DNA from 2 places in the Streptomyces sp. NPDC056738 genome. Region 2 is predicted to be linked to the other one. Evidence: riboswitches for the same ligand, from Rfam matches in the RefSeq annotation. Region 2 holds a riboswitch; the other holds the start of a gene.
What was found. Region 2 has a riboswitch for S-adenosylmethionine ahead of ACFRIC_RS21945 (ABC transporter substrate-binding protein). Riboswitches for the same ligand answer to the same signal wherever they lie in the genome.

Region 1 (5,508 bases), on a different contig from region 2:
GCGGCGCCCGGCCGTCGTGCCCGCCCGGGGGGTCCTGCCGGGGCCCCCGGTGGAGCGGCCGGGTCCGGTGGACCGCGAGTAGGGTGAGATCCCCAGCAGCGGCCCCCTAGGGAGAGAACCAGCCGTGATCACCGCGATCGTCCTCATCAAGACCAGCGTGGACCGCATCCCCGAGATCGCCGAGTCGATCGCGTCGCTGGAGAGCGTCAGCGAGGTCTTCTCGGTCACCGGCACCTACGACCTGATCGCCATGGTCCGGGTCCACGCCCACGACGACCTGGCGGACGTCATCCCCGGCCGGATCAGCAAGATCCCGGGCGTCGAGGCGACGGACACGCACGTGGCGTTCCGTACGTACTCCCAGCACGACCTGGAGGCGGCGTTCGCGATCGGTCTCGACTCCTGACCGACGCGGCGCCGCCTCCGGGCGGATCCGGTGCGGGGGTCAGACCGCCGGGACGCAGCGGCCGTCCTCGGTGCGGTACCGCCAGCGCGCGCCGTCCCTGACGAGCTCGCGCACCGCGCGGACGAACCGCTCGACGTGCTCGTCGGGGGTGCCGGCCCCGAAGCTGACGCGGATGGCGTTGAGGGACTTCTCGCCGGGGGCCGCCTCGGGGGCTCCGCACTCCCCCGCGGTCTCCGGGTCGCTGCCGAGCAGGGTGCGCACGAGCGGGTGGGCGCAGAACAGTCCGTCGCGCACCCCGATGCCGTACTCGGCGGAGAGCGCGGCGGCGAAGTGCGAGCTGTTCCAGCCCTCGACGACGAAGGAGATGACGCCGACCCGCGGGGCGTCGTCACCGAAGAGGGAGAGCACGCGGACCTCGGGGACCTCGGCGAGGCCCTCGCGGACGGTACGGATCAGGTGCCGCTCGCGGGCGAGCAGGTTGTCGAAGCCCTCGTCGGTGAGCGCCTTGCAGGCCGAGGCGATCGAGTAGGCGCCGATGACGTTCGGCGAGCCGGCCTCGTGGCGGGCGGCGCTGTCGTGCCACTCGACGTCCACGCCGCCGTCCGCGCGCCGGGTGACCTTGCGGCTGGCGCCGCCGCCCGCGAGGTAGGGGTCGGCCTCGGTCAGCCAGTCGGAGCGGCCCGCGAGGACGCCGGAGCCGAAGGGCGCGTACAGCTTGTGCCCGGAGAAGGCGACCCAGTCGACGTCGAGGTCCTGGACGGACACCGGGTGGTGCGGGGCGAGCTGGGCGGCGTCGAGGACGATGCGGGCGCCGTGGGCGTGCGCGGCGGCGGCCAGTTCCCGCACCGGCCACAGCTCGCCGGTGACGTTCGAGGCGCCGGTGACGCAGACGAGGGCCGGTCCGTAGGGGTCCCGGGCGGCGAGGGCGCGCTCCAGGGTGTCGACGGCCTCGGCGGGGGTGCGCGGGGCGTTCAGGTAGGTCACGCGGGCGTCGCGCCAGGGCAGCAGGGAGGCGTGGTGCTCGGTCTCGAAGACGAAGACCTGGCAGTCGGCCGGGAGGGCCGCGGCGAGCAGGTTGAGCGAGTCGGTGGTGGAGCGGGTGAAGACGACCTGGTCGCCGTCGCGGCAGTCGAGGAACTCCGCGACGGTCCTGCGGGCGTTCTCGAAGAGGTCGGTGGAGAGCTGCGAGAGGTAGCCGGCGCCCCGGTGGACGCTGCCGTAGTACGGCGCGTATGCGGCGACGTCGTCCCACACGCGCTGGAGGGCGGGCGCGCTGGCGGCGTAGTCGAGAGCCGCGTAGGTCACCTCGCCGCCGGTGACGAGGGGGACGGTGACATCCCGGCCCAGAACGGGCAGGGGTGCACAAACGGTCTGGTCGGCGGCAAGGGTGGAAACAGACATGGCGAGCTCCTGTGAGAGGCAGGCGGGATCACCGCGCGAGCCGGCCGCCTCAGGGCGGCGCTCGGCGCGGGAGAAAGGTGAAAAGGGTGTGCGGAGGCGGGGCTCGGCGCCCTAACGCATTCGCTTGCTCACAGAAGGCTCCCTCGAACGACCAGGACCCCTGGTGGTCCGCCCGGAGAGCGGGAGGGGTCCGCGCTTGCCGTAGGCCTCGCTGCCTACGACCTGGTCTTCACCCGGGGCACCCCGCCACGGACGGAGGGTTGCCGGACAGCCGGCCGGGGCCTGATGGCTGTCACTCATGACCTGATACAGCATCTTGCCAGAGGATCTTCCCCGCGCAAGACGCAGTCCACGATCCGGACTGCGTCCCGCGCGGGATCCCGGGTGTTCAGGCGTTGCTGGCGGCCACCCAGCGCTCCAGGGTGCGCTTGGCGGCGCCTGAGTCGATGGCCTCGGCCGCCCTGTCCATCTGGTCGCGGAGCTGCCCGGCCAGCGGCCCGTCGGCCGGCGTCAGGGCCACCAGGGCCGCCGCCGAGTTCAGCAGGACCGCGTCCCGTACGGGCCCCCTCTCGCCGTCCAGGAGACGCCGGGCGACCTCCGCGTTGTACGAGGCGTCGGCGCCGCGCAGGGCCTCCACCGGGACGATGTCGAGCCCGACGTCGCGGGGGTCGAAGCGCTCCTCGGTGACCTTGCCGTCGCGGACGACCCAGACGTGCGAGCCCCCGGTGGTGGTCAGCTCGTCGAGACCGTCGTCGCCGCGGAAGACGAGCGAGGAGTTGCCGCGCTCGGCGAACACGCCCGCCACGATGGGCGCCATCCGGGGATCGGCGACACCGACCGCCTGGGCCTTCACCCGGGCCGGGTTGGTCAGCGGTCCGAGCACGTTGAAGGTGGTCCGGATGCCCAACTGGCCGCGGGCCGCCGCCACATGACGCAGCGCCGGGTGGAACTTGACCGCGAAGCAGAAGGTGATCCCGGCCTCCTCGGCCACCTCGGCGACCCGCTTCACCGGCAGTTGGAGATTGACGCCGAGCTTCTCCAGGACGTCCGAGGAGCCGGACGCGGAGGACGCGGCCCGGTTGCCGTGCTTGACGACCTTGGCGCCGGTGCCGGCCACCACGATCGAGGACATCGTCGAGATGTTGACGGTCTTCGCGCCGTCGCCGCCCGTGCCGACGATGTCGACGGTGCGGCCGGGCACCTCGATCACATTGGCGTGCTCGTACATCGCCCGGACGAGTCCGGCGATCTCCTGGACGGTCTCGCCCTTGGCGCGCAGGGCCACCACGAACCCGGCGATCTGCGCGTCGGTCGCCTCGCCGCGCATGATGCGGTCCATCGCCCAGGCGGTGTCGTCCGCGCTCTGGTCGCGGCCTTCGAGCAGTCCGTTCAGTACCGCGGGCCAGGAACGGCCCGCCGCGGTGTCGCCTCCAGCGGGGTTCACAGCGCTCATGGTCGCTCCTGGGTTCGTGGGTCACGCGGTCGCGGGTGACACGGGTGACACGGTTCGTGGGTGACGCGGGGTGGATCGCCCCGCACCACCGGGTGAGACCACCCTATCCAGCCCGGAGGACGGCAAAGAGCCCCGTCCGTGTCATGGACGGGGCTCCAGCCGTGGCGAACTGCCGGGGATCAGTGGTGGCCGTGGCCGCTCGCGATCTCCTTGTACTCCTCGACGGTGGGCTTGGGGATCTGGCCTTCCTCCCCGTAGAAGCCCTGGCTCATCTTGGCGCGCAGCTTCTGCGTGCCCGAGACCTTGCGCTCGACACCGTTCTCGTCGACCGTCGGGCCGATCTCGGCCGGCTTGTACTGCTCGTGCGCGGTGAGCGTGTGCAGCGCGTCCTGGCTGAGCGGCTCGTGGACCTCGATGAACTCACCGTGCGGCAGGCGCTTGATGATGCCCGACTCGCGGCCGTGCAGCACCTTGTCCCGGTCCCGGCGCTGGAGGCCGAGGCAGACACGCTTGGTGGCGATGAAGGTCAGCACCGGCACGACGAAGAACGCGATCCGGACGAACCAGGTGATCGAGTTGATCGACAGGTGGAAGTGCGTGGCCCACAGGTCGTTGCCGCCACCGATGAGCAGGACGAAGTACCAGCTGATCCAGGCGGCGCCGAACGCGGTCCGGGTCGGGACGTTGCGCGGACGGTCCAGGATGTGGTGCTCGCGCTTGTCGCCGGTGACCCAGCCCTCGATGAACGGGTAGACCGCGATCGCGACCAGGACCAGCGGGAAGATGACCAGCGGGATGAACACACCCAGGACGAGCGTGTGACCCCAGAGGTTGATCTCCCAGCCCGGCATGACGCGGATCAGGCCCTCGGAGAAGCCCATGTACCAGTCGGGCTGGGCGCCGGTGGACACCTGGTCCGGACGGTACGGGCCCAGGGCCCAGATCGGGTTGATCGAGGCGATCGCCGCGATGGCCGCGATGACACCGAAGACCAGGAAGAAGAAGCCTCCGGCCTTGGCCATGTAGACCGGCAGCAGCGGCATGCCGACGACGTTGTTGTTCGTCTTGCCGGGACCCGCGAACTGCGTGTGCTTGTGGTAGAAGACCAGGATCAGGTGGCCGACGACCAGGCCGAGCATGATGCCCGGCAGCAGCAGCACGTGCACCGCGTAGAAGCGGGCCACGAAGTCGCCGCCCGGGAACTCTCCGCCGAACAGGAAGAACGACAGGTACGTGCCGACGATCGGCACGGACAGGATCGCGCCCTCCATGAAGCGGACACCGGTGCCGGAGAGCAGGTCGTCCGGCAGCGAGTAACCGGTGAAGCCGGTGAACATGCCGAGGACGAACAGCAGGAATCCGAAGACCCAGTTGATCTCACGGGGCTTGCGGAACGCACCCGTGAAGAACACGCGCATCATGTGCACGAACATGCCGGCGAGGAAGATCAGCGCGGCCCAGTGGTGGATCTGACGGATCAGCAGACCACCGCGCACATCGAAGGAGATGTGCATGGTCGAGTTGAACGCCTCGGACATCAACTGGCCCTGCAGCGGGACGTAGCTGCCGTGGTACTCCACCTCGTTCATCGACGGGTGGAAGAACAGGGTCAGGTACACACCCGTGAGGATGATGATGATGAAGCTGTAGAGGCAGACCTCACCCAACATGAACGACCAGTGGTCGGGGAAGATCTTGCGCATGTTGGACTTGGCCAGGGAGTAGATCCCGAGACGGCCGTCGGCCCAGTCGGCGACCCGCTCACCGGCGGGTGCCTTCTCGCGCGAGGAGCGCGAGTCGGGGGTGGTGGTAGTGCTCATCCGCGCTCCCAGAATGCAGGACCGACGGGCTCCTTGAAGTCGCTGAGCGCTTCGAGGTAGCCCTCAGCGTTCACGCCGATCTGCAGCTGAGGCAGGGCGTGACCGGCCGGGCCGAAGATGACCCGAGCACCGTCGGAGAGGTCGAAGGTGGACTGGTGGCACGGGCACAGCGCGTGGTGCGTCTGCTGCTCGTACAGGGAGATCGGGCAGCCGACGTGGGTGCAGATCTTCGAGTACGCCACGATGCCCTGGTAGGACCACTCGAGTTCCTGCTTGTCCTTGATGTCCTCCGGCTGGAGCCGGATGATCATCAGGGCCGCCTTGGCGATCTCCTTCTGGAAGTCCTCGTCGTGCTCCTCCAGGCCCTCGGGCTTGGCGAAGGTGAGCGAACCGACGGCCAGGTCCGAGGGACGCAGCGGCTCGTTGGT
Region 2 (5,508 bases):
ATGCCCTGGACCGCCGGAAAGTCACGGACCGTCAGGTAGTGGGCCAGTTCGTAGCCGAGGCCTTTCCATTCGAAGGTGGTCTCGGTCAGCACCGCTCCGCCGAGCAGCCCGGCGACCTGGAGTCCGAGGAAGGTGATGACGGGGATCAGGGCGGGCCGGGCCGCGTGGTGGGTGACCAGGCGCAGGGGCGCCACTCCGCGGGATCTGGCGGCTTCCACGTAGTCGGCGGAGAGGGTGCCGATCAGGTTGGTGCGGACCAGCCTCAGGAGGATGCCGGCCACGAGCAGGCCGAGCGCCAGGGCGGGCAGTACGGCGTGCTTCAGGACATCGACGACGGCCGCCCCGTCACCGCTTCGCAGGGCGTCGACGAGGTAGAGGCCGGTCGTGCTGGACTGGTCCTGGAGGAAGAGCTGGACGTCGGTGCTCGCCCGGCCGGACGCCGGGAGCCAGCCGAGCCGGATCGCGAAGACGAGCTTCAGCAGCAGCCCCGTGAAGAACACGGGGGTGGCGTAGGTGAGGACGGCGAACAGCCGCAGCGCCGCGTCGGGCGCGCGATCCCGGTACGAGGCCGCGACCAGGCCCAGGGGGACCCCGACGACGAGGGCCACGACGAGTGCGTTGAAGGCGAGTTCGGCGGTGGCGGCCCCGTAGGTGCCCAGCACGTGGGTCACCGGCTGGTCGTCGGTGACGGTGCGGCCGAAGTCGCCCGCGGCCAGGGACCTCAGGTAGTCCAGGTACTGGGTGAGCAGCGGCCGGTCGTAGCCCGCCTGGTGCAGTTTGGCCTGGAGCTGGTCCGGGGTGAGGCGGTCGCCGAAGGCGGCACTGACCGGGTCCCCCGTGGCGCGCATCAGGAAGAAGACCAGGCTGACCAGGATGAGCACGGTGGGGACGATGAGGAGGAAGCGGACCACCAGATGGCGGAGGAGTCCGTACCCCGCGGCGCCGCCGGCCGGAGCGGCGGCGCCGGGGACGTCCCGGGTCAGGGCGCTCACTTCTTCGCGAGCCCGGCCCAGCGGAACTGGTACGCGCTGCTCAGTTCGTCGGGCACCCCGCTGACGTCGGTGCGGGTGACGATCGCGGTGGACCCTTGGAGCAGCGGCAGCAGGGGCACCGAGGCGGCGGCCCTGTCCTGTGCCTGCTTGAGCAGTCCGGCGCGTGCGGTGGCGTCCGTCTCCGTCTCCTCCTTCTTTATCAGCTCCCGGACGGCGGGGTCGGAGTAGTCGTTGGCGACCCAGCTGTTGGCCGAGTAGAAGGGCGAGAGGTAGTTGTCGGCGTCCAGGTAGTCGGCGTACCAGCCCAGTTGGTAGAGCGGGTACAGGTGCTTGACGCGGTCCTTGCCGTACTGGGTCCACTCGGTGGACTGGAGGTTCACCTTGAACAGGCCGGTGGCCTCGAGCTGGGTCTTGACCAGGGCGTACTCGTCGGCCGAGGAGGAGCCGTAGTGGTCGCTGTTGTACTGGAGGCTGAGGGTGACCGGGGTGGTCACCTTCGCCGCCCTGAGGCGCGCGGCGGCGGCCGCCTTGTCGGGGCCGCCCTTCTTGTCGCCGTAGAGCGACTTGAAGGAGGCGGTGGCGCCGGTGAGTCCGTCGGGCACGGAGCTGTACAGCGGCTGGTAGCTGTTCTTGTAGACCTGCTGGGCGAGTTGGGTCCGGTCGACGGAGTCGGCGACGGCCTGCCGTACGGCCAGCGCCTTGGCCTTGTCGGGCTTCTTGGTCCTGGTGCCGTAGGGCTGGGTCCGGAAGTCGAAGACGATGTAGCGGATGCCGTTGCCCGAGCCGGTGTGGACCTTGATGTCCTTCTTCTTGGAGAGGTCGTCGAGGTCGGCGGTGGTGAGCGTGCGGTAGACGGCGTCGACGGTGCCCTGCTGGACATCGAGCTTCAGATTGCTCGCGTCGGTGTAGTACTTCAACTGGACGTTCTTGGTCTTCGGTGTGCCGAGACCGCCGCCGTAGGCGCTGTTGGCGGTGAAGGAGACCAGCGAGTTCTTGTCGTAACTGCGCACGCCGTACGGGCCGTTCCACGGCTTGGCCGCCACGATCGTCTTGTCGTCCAGGATCTTGCCGGCGGGGAAGACCTGTTCGTCGACGATGTAGCCGGCGGCGGTGGACAGCACCTGCGGGAACAGCGTGTCGTCGGCCGACTTGAGGGTGAAGACGACTTCGGTCGGCGTCGGGGCGGCGACGGAGTCGAGGTCGTACAGGAGGGACGAAGGACCGTTCTCGTCGGCGATCCTCAGATTGCGGTCGAAGCTGAACTTGACGTCGGACGAGGTCAGTTCGTGGCCGTTGGCGAACTTCAGGCCCTTCCTCAGCGTGACCGTGTACTCCTTGGGGCCGGTCGGTTCGATCCCGGTGGCCAGGTCCGGGGAGACCTCCGTGGCCCCGTTCTTCACGCTCAGCAGGGTCGCGTAGACCTCGCTCTCGATGGTCCCGGAGCCCGCGTCCCACGAGCCCGCGGGATCGAGGCTGGTCACCTGGTCCGTGGTGCCGACGGTGATCGCCGCCGCCGTGGAGCCGGTGGACGTCTTGCTGCTCGTGCAGCCGGTCAAGGCGACCAGGAGCGCCGTGCCGAGGGACATCGCGCCGAGGGACCGGAAGGGTCTGGTGGTGCCGTGCTGTGCCATGGCTGGTCTCCGCTTCCGCAGGGTGGGGTGCACGAAGGGGCTTCGGCAGGCGGGGCATGCCGAGCGCGCGCTGTCGTGTGAAGGAGGGCGGGGTGAGGGAGGGTCAGCCGTGACAGAGGCAGCTGCAGACCAGCAGCAGATCCACGTGGCGTCGAGAGCACAGCACAAGGCGCGTCGACACGCTGTCCTCCCGGGAAGGTCGTCGGCTCTCGGGCCGGATGGGAACGCACTTGCAGAACAGGAAGATCCGCCGAGCCTTCACCTGGGGCACCCCACTGCGTCGAGGGTTGCCGTCCGGCCAGCCAGGGCTTGATCACCGGAACTCGTAGCTCGCGCTCACCGTAGATTCCCGGTTCTCCCGGCGTCAAGGGCTTCCCGAGTCGCCGGCGGAAGAGGTTCCGGCGGACCTGAGAGAACGGCGAGTTCCCCGCCCGACAAGCAATACGAATGACATCTGACGGTATGTCAGATTGCAATCATATTGCACGGGCCCGGGCCTTCGGACGGAGGCGTAGGCTGCGGCCGGAAATGCACGCTCGTCAACTGCCCTTCACCAGCGCCAGGTTGCTAGGCTCGGGCCATGCAGATAGGCGTCAACGTTCCCAATTTCGGACCCGGCACCGGTCCGGAAACCCTTTCCCGTTGGGCCAAGACGGTGGAAGGCCTCGGCTTCGACCTATTGATGGTCTCCGACCATGTGGCCATCACATCGGATGTCGCGAAACAGTATCCCGCCCCGTTCTACGACCCTTTTACGACACTCTCCTGGCTGGCCGGTCAAACGGCCCGGGTGAAGCTGGGCACGACGGTTCTCATCGCGCCCTACCGGCACCCCCTGCTGGTCGCCAGGATGGCGGCCAACCTCAATCAGCTCTCCGGCGGCCGACTGGTCCTCGGTGTCGGTGTCGGCTGGGCCCGGGAGGAGTTCCAGGCGCTCGGCGTTCCCTTCGAGCGGCGCGGCGCGCTGACCGACGAATTGCTCGAGACCCTGCGAACGGCGTGGGCCGACGAGGCCGATTACGGGAGCGGGCGGATTCCGCTCTGGATCGGCGGCAACAGCGACGCGGGACTGCGCCGGGCGGCCCGCCACGGCCTGCCGTGGCATCCGCTCCGGTTCACCATGCCGTGGTTCCGCGACGCGGTGGACCGGCTGAAGGACATCTCGGCCGAACTCGGCCGGCCCGTGCCCGACCTGGCCCCGCGCATCGTTCTGCGGCTCACGCCGAAGCCGGTCGACCATCCGGACCGCCGGGCCGGTGAGGGCACCATCGAGCAGGTCCTCGACGACATCGAGCAGTTGCGCCTCGCCGGTGCCGGCACGGTGGTCCTCGACCCCTACAACGGCGACCCGGACGAGACCCTCAGGCCCGAGGTGGCATGGCAGGCGCTGGCCACCGTGGCCGCGAACCTGGCATAGCGCACCGCACCCTCCACGCCCAAGCCCCACAGAGACGGAGCCACGGTGGCCCCCACCACGCACGACCCTGACCACAGCGACAACCCCGACGGTGCCGGCGCCCGGTCCTCCGCCGTCAGCGCGGCCGACCTGGTCCATCTCCGCCGCTGTCTGGAGCTGGCGGCCGAGGCGGTCGGCGCCGGCGACTGGCCGTTCGGCTCCCTGCTGGCCGACGCGGACGGCAAGGTCCTGGCCGAGGACCGCAACCGCGAGTCCAGCACGGGGGACCCGACCCGGCACCCGGAGTTCGAACTCGCCCGCTGGGCCGCGGCCAACCTGAACCCCGAGGAGCGGGCCGCGGCGACCGTCTACACCTCGGGAGAGCACTGCCCGATGTGCGCGGCCGCGCACGGCTGGGTCGGACTGGGCCGCATCGTGTACGCGAGCTCGTCCCAGCAGGCCCGGGACTGGAAGGCCGAGTGGGGCGTGCCCATCACCTCGCCCCTGAGCCCGTTGTCCGTCCGGGACGTCGTACCCGGCGTGGAGACCGCCGGACCGGTCCCCGAACTGGCACAGCAGGTCAAGGAGTTGCATCTGCGCTTCCGGGCCGGCCTCGACGCGGCGGGCTGACGGCGCGAAGGAGCGAACCGGGCCCGGCGGCGTGACGCGCCGCCGGGCCCGTTCCCGTGTGGACGATCAGGCGGATCAGACCATGAACTGGTCGTACTTCGCCATGTGTTCCTGCAATTCCTCCAGGCTCGGGTTGCGCCCGTCGGCCGTGAGACGTCCCAGACCGCGGAAGTAGTCCTCGCGGTCGTAGATCGGATAGAACATGATCAGCAGGGTGGCATCCTCCTTGCCCCGGTTCGTGAAACCGTGCGGCTCACCCTTGGGTATGTAGGCGAACGCGCCGGGCTCACCCACCACTTTCCGGTCGCCGATGGTGAACTCGATCTCACCGCGCACCACGTAGAACATCTCCGTGGACTTCTTGTGCACATGCGGACTGGCTCCACTGGCCTCGGGAGCCATGTGATGCTCGAAGAATCCGAACTCCCCGTCGGAATCGGGTGTGGTGAGCTTCAGATACGTCCTTTTCGTGTCCCGGATGTCGACGAACTCTCCCCCGCCCGGCGGAACATACAGCGGAACAGACATTTCTCTCCTTGGATATTGTCGATTCAGGTGGTGTCGATTCAGGGTGTTCTCAGAAACCGGTCCGTGCGATCCGGCTCGTACTCCCGGGCCCGTACTTCCGGCTCGTTCGAACGGCTCGTCCACCGGGCCGGCCCGCGCGGAGGGCTCAGGTGGCCTCGGCGAGACTCGGGTCCCGCTCCGGCCGCTTCGCCGCCTCCGCCATTGCCCACCGGCCGATCACGGGAGCCACGAGGCCGCTCGCCGCGAACAGCGCGGCGAGCGCGATCCACCCCGCGGTGCCGACCGTGACGATCAGGCCGACCAGGATCGGTGCCGCGATCTGCTGCACGGC

Region 1: linked by a shared signal. The riboswitch ahead of ACFRIC_RS07770 (aminotransferase class V-fold PLP-dependent enzyme) and the one ahead of ACFRIC_RS21945 (ABC transporter substrate-binding protein) in region 2 are both predicted to bind S-adenosylmethionine.

Annotation. Positions count from the first base shown of each region.
Region 1 is NZ_JBHTZF010000003.1:77,538-83,045, forward strand. It holds gene ACFRIC_RS07760 (rhomboid family intramembrane serine protease) at 1-82, shown strand, start outside; gene ACFRIC_RS07765 (Lrp/AsnC ligand binding domain-containing protein) at 125-406, shown strand; gene ACFRIC_RS07770 (aminotransferase class V-fold PLP-dependent enzyme) at 446-1,807, opposite strand; SAM riboswitch class IV at 1,995-2,111, opposite strand; gene trpD (anthranilate phosphoribosyltransferase) at 2,196-3,260, opposite strand; gene ACFRIC_RS07780 (cytochrome bc complex cytochrome b subunit) at 3,440-5,080, opposite strand; gene ACFRIC_RS07785 (Rieske 2Fe-2S domain-containing protein) at 5,077-5,508, opposite strand, start outside.
Region 2 is NZ_JBHTZF010000008.1:73,897-79,404, forward strand. It holds gene ACFRIC_RS21940 (ABC transporter permease) at 1-992, opposite strand, end outside; gene ACFRIC_RS21945 (ABC transporter substrate-binding protein) at 989-2,623, opposite strand; SAM riboswitch class IV at 2,845-2,954, opposite strand; gene ACFRIC_RS21950 (LLM class flavin-dependent oxidoreductase) at 3,204-4,040, shown strand; gene ACFRIC_RS21955 (nucleoside deaminase) at 4,170-4,649, shown strand; gene ACFRIC_RS21960 (cupin domain-containing protein) at 4,725-5,177, opposite strand; gene ACFRIC_RS21965 (MFS transporter) at 5,323-5,508, opposite strand, start outside.